Regions from separate parts of the Rhizobium sp. 21-4511-3d genome, predicted to be linked through region 1. Evidence: predicted binding sites of a transcription regulator. Region 1 holds the regulator's gene; each other region holds the start of a gene.

Region 1 (2,201 bases):
GGAATTGGCAGCTTCCGCTTCGGGCTTCGGACCGCCCTTGGCGACACCGACCATGGCCGGGCGCAGAACGCGCTCGCCGATCGTGAAGCCTGCCTGCACCACCTGGACGACGGTGTTGTTCGGGACTTCCGTGTTCGGAATTTCGAACATCGCCTGATGGAAATTCGGGTCGAACTTCTGGCCGACGGGATCGAGCTGGCGAACGCCATGGCGCTCGAGCGTCGAGAGCATGGAGCGCTCGGTCATCTCGACGCCTTCGATCAGCGTCGTCAGGCCGGCTTCGCCCGCAGCCTTTGCTTCGGCCGGGATCGAGTCCAGCGCGCGGCGCAGGTTGTCGGATACAGCCAGCATGTCGCGCGCGAAGGAGGCGACCGAGTAGGACTTGGCATCCTTCACATCACGCTCGGTGCGGCGGCGCAGGTTGTCCATCTCCGCGGCGAGACGCAGGTAGCGGTCGCGCAGCTCGGCATTTTCGGCCTTCACGAGTTCCATCGGATCCGGCTGGGACGATGCCTCAGCGGCCGCTTCATTCTCGACGTTTGCGGCTGCGTCCGCAGCAGCGTCGGCCGCGGCAGCCTCAGGTCCGTTTTTCGTCGTTTCGTCAGTCATGACGGTCTCCGGGTAAAGGGTTTCGGGATGCGCCCGATATCGAGCTTTGACCGCAAAAAATCAAGTCTGCGTGACAAAGAAGCGGAAAATCGGGCTTTTCAGAGGGCGCCGCCGCGCGAAAGGCGGGAAATCAGCTGCGCGGTGTAATCGACCATCGGCACGATGCGCGAATAGTTGAGCCGCGTCGGGCCAATGACACCGACCGCGCCAACGATCCGGTCGTCATCATCGCGGTAGGGAGCGACGATCAGCGAGGAGCCGGAAAGCGAGAAGAGCTTGTTTTCCGAGCCGATGAAGATGCGCACGCCCGGTCCGCTCTCGGCTAGGTTCAGGAGCTCGATCAGGCTGTCTTTCTTTTCGAGATCGTCGAAAAGCATCCGCAAGCGATCGAGATCGTCGGCACCGGCGAGCCCTTCCAGCAGGTTTGCCCGGCCGCGGATGATGAGCTGCGCCGGCTTGCCCTCGTCAGGGCTGCCGGACCAGACGGCGATGCCGCGCTCGACGAGGTCCTGCGAGAGAGCATCGAGTTCATGGCGAACATCGATCTTCAGCTTGTCGAGTTGCTTGCGCAATTCCGGCAAAGTCTGGCCAGTCATATGGGCATTCAGGAAGTTCGCAGCTTCCGTCAGCTGCGAGGAGGTCACGCCAGCCGGTAGCTCGATGATGCGGTTTTCGACCTGATCATGCTCGCCGACCAGCACCGCCAGAGCCTTGGTCGGCTCGAGGCGGATGAACTCGACATGCTTGAGGATGGGATCGCTCTTGGCGGTGATGACAAGCCCTGCGCCGCGCGAAATGCCAGACAGCATCCGGCTCGCCTCGTTCATCATCGATTCCACCGGGTTGTCGCGGCTTTCGGCGCGCACCTGGCGATCGATGCTGGCGCGGTCCTCGGCAGAGAGATCACCGACCTGCATGAAGGCGTCGACGAAAAACCGCAGGCCCACCTGGGTCGGCAGGCGCCCGGCGCTGACATGCGGCGAATAGATGAGGCCGAGCTCTTCGAGATCGCTCATGACATTGCGGACGGAAGCCGGGGAAAGCGACATCGGCAGGATGCGCGACAGGTTGCGCGAGCCGAGCGGCTCGCCATTCTCGAGATAGCCCTCGACGATCCTGCGGAAGATTTCCTTGGAACGCTCATCCAGCGCAGCAATGGCATCCGAAACCGGCGACGACCTGAAGGCCATGAATCCTAAAACACCCACGCTGATGAAACTCCGGAAAATATAGTCAATCTCGCGGGCGTGGCAAAAGGGAATTTGCAAATGGCCGCAGCCAATCGTAGAAGCGGGGCAGCATCAGAAACACGCATGACTACGCCCTGCCGCCGCCGCGGCCACGAGGCCTCATGCAGCAGGAGACAGAGAATGCGGCCGTCAGGCAGAAAAACCGACCAGATGCGCAAGGTCAGCTTCGAGCGCAACTTTTCCAAGCACGCCGAGGGCTCCTGTCTGGTGAAGTTTGGCGACACGCATGTGCTCTGCACCGCGAGCCTGGAAGAGAAGACGCCGCCGTGGCTGCGCAACACCGGCAAGGGCTGGGTCACCGCCGAATACGGCATGCTGCCGCGCGCCACCGGCGAGCGCATG
Region 2 (2,201 bases), on a different contig from region 1:
GCATGGCTTCAGCAATATCGAGACCGATCTGCTTTTCGCCGTTTGCGGAGATCGTGCCGACCTGGGCAACTTCTTCCGAAGTGTTGATCTTCTTGGCCTTGGCCTGGAGATCCTTGACGACTTCGGCAACAGCGAGGTCGATACCGCGCTTCAGGTCCATCGGGTTCATGCCGGCTGCAACAGCCTTGGCGCCTTCGCGAACGATAGCGCGGGCGAGAACCGTTGCCGTCGTCGTGCCGTCGCCGGCGATGTCGTTGGTCTTCGAAGCAACTTCGCGGACCATCTGGGCGCCCATGTTTTCGAACTTGTCTTCAAGTTCGATTTCCTTGGCGACCGATACGCCGTCCTTGGTGATGCGCGGAGCGCCGAAGGACTTGTCGATAACGACGTTACGGCCCTTCGGACCGAGGGTGACCTGCACTGCGTCAGCGAGGATGTCGACGCCGCGCAGCATCTTTTCGCGCGCAGAGCGGCCGAACTTTACTTCTTTAGCTGCCATTTTGATAACTCCTGAAAAGGGGTGTCAGCGATAAGCGGAACGGGATGACCGGCTGATCAGCCGATGATGCCCATGATGTCGGCTTCCTTCATGATGAGAAGGTCTTCGCCGTTGATCTTGACTTCGGTGCCCGACCACTTGCCGAACAGAACGCGGTCGCCAGCCTTGACGTCGAGAGCGACGACCTTGCCGGACTCGTCACGAGCGCCGGAACCGACAGCGACGATTTCGCCTTCCTGCGGCTTTTCCTTAGCGGTGTCCGGGATGATGATGCCACCCTTGGTCTTTTCTTCGGACTCAACGCGGCGAACAACGACGCGGTCGTGAAGGGGGCGGAAATTGGTGCTTGCCATTGTCTAATCCCTCGATCAAATGACATTCGCGGACCGGGGTGGCCCACATGGATGAGTGTTAGCACTCTCCAATGAGGAGTGCTAGACGCCGTGCATTTAGGGATGGCTCCAGAAAGAGTCAAGGAAAGCCTTCGCGGATTTTTGCGCCGGAATTGTGGAGAGGGCCCGAATTAGCGAGAGGGCCCTAATGGCTAGAGGGTAGGGGATTTGTCTGACGTGGTTGCCGAACCCATGCCGCGGCCTGCTTTTTCCGAAGCCTTCGCCGTCTGGGCCCGCATCGGCTGTCTGAGCTTCGGCGGCCCCGCCGGTCAGATCGCCCTGATGCACAAGACGGTGGTCGAGGAAAAGCGCTGGATCTCCGAAGACCGTTTCCTGCACGCCCTGAATTACTGCATGCTTCTGCCCGGCCCGGAGGCTCAGCAGCTCGCCACCTATATCGGCTGGCTGATGCATGGCGTTCGCGGCGGCATCGCTGCCGGCCTGCTCTTCATCATGCCGGGCTTTCTCGTCATCCTCGTGCTTTCCGGTCTCTATGCCTATTTCCAGAATGCCGAATGGCTGCTGGCGCTGTTCTTCGGCCTGAAGGCCGCCGTGCTCGCCATCGTCATCGAGGCGCTGATGCGGGTCGCCGGCCGGGCGCTGAAATCGCGCTTTCATTATTATGTTGCGGCTGCCTCTTTCGTGGCGCTCTTCCTGCTCAATCTGCCATTCCCGCTCGTGGTCCTCGCAGCCGGCATCGCCGGCTTCGTCGTCGAGCGGCGCAGGCGAAAGGCGGAGGGTGTGGCACCCGTCAAGGCTCCGGCGTCCTCGGGCATGCTGTCGGGATTGACCAGCCGCCATATCGCCAGGCCGTTCCTCATTCTCGCCTTCTGGGTTCTCGTCTGGCAGTTCCCGCTGCTAATCGTTCGGGGATTGCACGCGCCGTCCGATCTCATCGCCGAGGCGCTGAGCGGCGAGACCAACGTCTTTGCCGCCGTCTTCGTCTTCTTCTCGAAGATGGCCGTCGTCACCTTCGGCGGCGCCTATGCCGTGCTCTCCTATGTCGCGCAGATAGCGGTCGAGCATTATGCCTGGCTGCGTCCCGGCGAGATGCTGGACGGGCTGGCGCTGGCCGAGACGACGCCCGGGCCGCTGGTCCTCGTCCTCTGTTTCGTCGGCTTCATGGCCGGGTTCCGCAATGCGCTCGGCATCGACCCGCTGTTCGGCGGCGTGATCGGCGCCAGCCTCGCGGCATGGGCTACCTTCGTGCCGAGCTTCGTCTGGATCTTCGCCGGGGCGCCCTTCGTCGAGAAGCTCCGCCAGAACAAGATCTTGTCGGCAGCGCTCTCGGCGATTACCGCCGCCGTTGT
Region 3 (2,201 bases), on a different contig from region 1:
CCCTGCGCCGCGGATGTGTCCGTCACGACCAATGTCAGAGAGCGTTGCGGCACTGAAGCGGCCTTGTGCGGATTGTTTTAAAGGATGGTAGCGTCGAGCGAGCCTTGCGCCGCATTGGCAAAACATCGACCTGATCGTTGCCCTGGCGTACGAGCCGCTCTTCACGCTGCTCGATGTGCGAGGGAAGCCAGGGCGCGTCAAGATGGCAGGCTTTGAGGCGTCACTGAGCATTCACCGCGGTGCCGATGGTCTCTGAACTGCCCACAAGAACCGAGGTTTGCCAGCAGGGACGCGCATTCCATACAGGATTTCAGGACGACCAAAGCCAAGCAACGACCGATCGCTAGCGGGCCCTGCAGTTGGGTCGCACACGAGCTAGAATGAGCAGCAAAGCTCTTTCAGGGTCAGTTTAGCTTGAACTCGCCATCAACGCGCCGCCATTCGTTTGGCCCGACCAGCCTCTGATGGCTGTAACGGACCGAATGCAGCGCTCCATCGAGCGATGCCTCCCAGAAATGAAGGAACCTGCGCATCACCGGAAAGTCGGGAGCCTGATCATAGTCTTGCCAGACGTAGGTCTGCAGGACGGACACAAAGTCGGGGATACGATAGAGGATGTGTGCGGTGGTTAGCCCGTAACCATTGAGCTGGCGGTCCAGATCCGATGAAAACTGCATAGCGAAGCTCCATTTTTCTGCGTGATCATGGTGGCGCAAAACGGCGCCGCGATCAACGCACCTCACCCATAATCCATATTTTATCGTTAGATTTCATTTTGTTAGCAGCCACGTGGGGTGAGTGCTAATTTTTTGTCGCCACCTACTTGAAATCAAAAAATCTCGAAAATAAATTTTTCGCGCGAACGCTCGGGTTGAGGTTCGCACCCGCCCTGACTGTCATCCGGTCCGGTCCGGGTTCAACGTCATTATTTTTGCTCAATGGAGGAAAACATGTCGTTCCGACCGCTTCATGATCGCATTCTCGTGCGCCGCATCGAGAGCCAGGAAAAAACCAAAGGCGGCATCATCATACCCGATACCGCCAAGGAAAAACCCCAAGAGGGCGAGGTTGTTGCCGTCGGCGGCGGCGCGCGCAATGACGCGGGCGAGGTTCAGGCGCTCGACGTCAAGGCGGGTGATCGCATCCTGTTTGGCAAATGGTCGGGTACCGAGATCAAGATCAACGGCGAAGACCTGCTGATCATGAAGGAAAGCGACGTTCTTGGCGTTATCGAGGCCGAGGTCGAACAGAAGAAAGCCGCCTGACCGCTGGCTGTCAGGCGAACGATATCAGTCAAAAAGCTGCCTATTGAAGGAGTGAAGACATGGCTGCGAAAGAAGTCAAATTCAATACCGATGCCCGTGAGCGCATGTTGCGTGGGGTCGATATTCTTGCCAACGCCGTCAAGGTGACGCTCGGCCCTAAAGGTCGCAATGTGGTTATCGACAAGTCCTACGGCGCCCCGCGCATTACCAAGGACGGCGTTTCGGTGGCCAAGGAAATCGAGCTCGAAGACAAGTTCGAGAACATGGGCGCACAGATGTTGCGCGAGGTGGCGTCGAAGACCAATGATCTGGCCGGCGACGGCACGACCACAGCAACAGTGCTTGCGCAGGCAATCGTCAAGGAAGGCGCCAAGGCTGTGGCGTCGGGTTTGAACCCGATGGATCTCAAGCGCGGCATCGATCTTGCCGTCGACGCCGTGGTCAAGGAGCTGAAGGTCAACGCCCGCAAAATCACCAGCAATTCCGAAATCGCTCAGGTCGGCACCATTTCTGCGAACGGCGACGCCGAGATCGGCCAGTACCTCGCCGAGGCGATGGAGAAAGTCGGCAATGAGGGCGTCATTACCGTCGAGGAGGCCAAGACCGCCGAGACCGAGCTCGAAGTGGTCGAAGGCATGCAGTTCGATCGCGGTTACCTCAGCCCGTATTTCGTCACCAATCAGGACAAGATGCGCGTCGAGCTGGAGGATCCCTATATCCTCATCCATGAGAAGAAGCTCTCGAATCTACAGGCTCTCCTGCCAGTCCTGGAAGCGGTCGTTCAGTCCGGCAAACCGTTGCTGATCATTGCCGAAGACGTCGAAGGCGAGGCACTTGCGACACTCGTCGTCAACAAGCTGCGTGGCGGGCTCAAAATTGCTGCCGTCAAGGCGCCAGGCTTTGGCGATCGCCGCAAGGCGATGCTTGAAGACATTG
Region 4 (2,201 bases), on a different contig from region 1:
GATGATCGTGTCTCGCAGCACGGTGTCTTGACCGGGCGAGTCGATCAGCACGACATCAAACCCATGCGTTTCGTTCTCCAGAATATGCTGAAGTGATGCGTTGGTTACTGCCGTGCGAAGCTCAATGCCGTCTGGCCTGTTGTCTTTCGCCTCGGAACGGGACCACCACTCATTCAGGTTTTGTCGGCCATCGGCATCGACCAAGAGCACTTGCTTACCATGAAGCGCATATTCTCCAGCGACTAGGATTACGGCGGTTGTCTTGCCCGCTCCACCCTTGCCGCTTACCAGCGATATGCAGATTGCCATTGCACGATCCTCTCAAGACTAAAGGTTCCCCCGCCCCCTAGCGATCCGACGTGGGTTCAATCGGCACATCAGTATCGTCGTTAAGATCTTCACATCGAAGCAAACCTAACATGTGAACACACGCAGGTTAAGATCAAAACATGCGTGTGAACGCACGTTTTAGGACATCTATCAAACCACACGAGTTGGTCGTGTGGTTTTTACAAGTGTCTGGGTCGAGTGGTGAACCCCGGAGCCGCGTGAGGCCTCACTTGGCGCTCGCACGGAAGGCGCAAGGGTGAAGAGCGAAGCGTCCCTTTCACCTGAGTACGAGGGACAGACAAAGGCCTTCGAGAGCGGTTTTGGCGGTGAACCCTGGTGAGCGTTCCAACGGAAAGAGTGCGAAGCGAAGCGGAGCCAGTCGAGAGGTGAAATTAGGTTGAAATTATAAGATAGTGCCTTAGGTTTAGAGTGGCAGGATACGCAAAAATGTTTTACATTTTGCATCACGATCGTGGGACAAGCCCACGATGACGGTCGCAAGGCTCCGGGAAGGCTTAATTGATTGACGAGTAAAGACACGATCGAAGTGCCGACAGCCAAGCAACGCAAGGGGCGTCTCATCAACGTCCGCGTCAGCGATGCAGAGCATTCGGCTATCGAAGAAGCGGCCAAGTCGGCCGGTATGAGTGTGTCTGCTCTTTTCCGTTCCCTGCTCCTCGAGGGTGCTGGCGTTCGACCTATTCTGACTGCGGAAGACAGGTTGATCATGGCCGCATTGCTCGAAGACATGCGGATGATCGGCATCAATTTGAATCAGGTCGCCCGCTCCCTGAATGCAGGAAAGGGTGTCCATCCCTCAGAGCTGGACATCAACCTTGGCAACGTCCAGCGGATTCAGGCGGCCGTAATGAGTGAGCTGCGGACACTTTCGCGCCGTGCCGGGCATGAGCGCCGAGGCGAGGTGTAGGCCGTGGAGTTCTTTTTCGGCACTTTCACAAGCGAATGGGAGCAAAGGCGCGCGGCGCTATTGCACGAAATGACGCTCGGCGGCCGTGGGAGCGCTGTCGAGGAAGAGCTTGAGAAGAGACTGAAGAATCTGCAGCACCAGGTTGGGATGTCTAAAGGCGGGTCGGGATCTAGGGGAGGGGTGAGGACTTCGGCATTCAACGTGTCATCGCCTTCGAGGACGATGGCCGCCGGTTCGGGTGCTATGCGATCAATGGACGTTCGTCTTGCGAGCGTTGCCAAAGGGAGCCAGCCCGCCGTGGTCAAACTGGCCTCCTACGGTGGCGGCGCCCGCGTCGGCTCGATGCTCAACTATGTTTCCAGAGGGGGGGAGCTGAAGGTTGAGAACGAGAACGGCGAGACGTTGCGTGGCCGTGAGGAGCTGGCGCGTCTGCGTGGCGATTGGGATCACCTTTTCCAAAACAGGACCGAGAGCCGCGATATCGGCGCGTTTAGCGTCGAGGTGAGCGTTTCCGGCGGCTCGAACCCGCATGAGAAGGTGCGGGACATTCTCAGCAGCGGCTTTGGTGATCGACGCTACGCTTACACTGTCGAAACCCAAAACGATGGATCGCTGAAGGTCGAGGGCTATGTTGTGTTGCGCAGCGGGCAGGGCGAGCGGCTGACGGCGGACGTGAAGGCGGCCGCCATGGTTCAGGAGCGTTTCAACACGAGCGCCGTTGCGAAAGAGGCCCCTGCGGCTTTCTCGTTCACAGGCTATGGCAACGGCGTGGAATACGGCGCTGCCAAGTTGCGAGACCTGATCGCGCAGCGGAACGACGTCCGAGACGATCGGGGTCGTTCGATTGCCGATGACAAGGCTGCGGGCGACCTGGTGCAAAAGGAATGGCGGGATGAGCTACACAGCCGCAAGAGCCGTGACGTGATGCACGTGATCATGTCGG

Evidence for each region. Region 1 encodes HrcA, which represses chaperone genes, less so after heat shock. Its sites were predicted from a motif close to GTTAGCACTCNCNNNNNGNGAGTGCTAAC; they were not measured.
Region 2: groES (co-chaperone GroES) is a predicted target of HrcA. The motif match lies at 910-938, and genes of this name have one in related genera.
Region 3: groES (co-chaperone GroES) is a predicted target of HrcA. The motif match lies at 778-806, and genes of this name have one in related genera.
Region 4: ACQZ5H_RS25690 (DUF6290 family protein) is a predicted target of HrcA. The motif match lies at 667-695, and genes of this name have one in related genera.

The regions. Positions count from the first base shown of each region.
Region 1 is NZ_JBNWCF010000007.1:216,327-218,527, forward strand. Features, by position in the region: gene grpE (nucleotide exchange factor GrpE) at 1-609, opposite strand, end outside; gene hrcA (heat-inducible transcriptional repressor HrcA) at 708-1,799, opposite strand; gene rph (ribonuclease PH) at 1,980-2,201, shown strand, end outside.
Region 2 is NZ_JBNWCF010000011.1:39,366-41,566, reverse strand. Features, by position in the region: gene groL (chaperonin GroEL) at 1-499, opposite strand, end outside; gene groES (co-chaperone GroES) at 556-852, opposite strand; gene chrA (chromate efflux transporter) at 1,084-2,201, shown strand, end outside.
Region 3 is NZ_JBNWCF010000010.1:229,056-231,256, forward strand. Features, by position in the region: partial or broken gene ACQZ5H_RS22300 (hypothetical protein) at 84-268, opposite strand; gene ACQZ5H_RS22305 (usg protein) at 405-677, opposite strand; gene groES (co-chaperone GroES) at 951-1,265, shown strand; gene groL (chaperonin GroEL) at 1,325-2,201, shown strand, end outside.
Region 4 is NZ_JBNWCF010000014.1:6,685-8,885, forward strand. Features, by position in the region: gene ACQZ5H_RS25685 (ParA family protein) at 1-309, opposite strand, end outside; gene ACQZ5H_RS25690 (DUF6290 family protein) at 854-1,258, shown strand; gene ACQZ5H_RS25695 (relaxase/mobilization nuclease domain-containing protein) at 1,262-2,201, shown strand, end outside.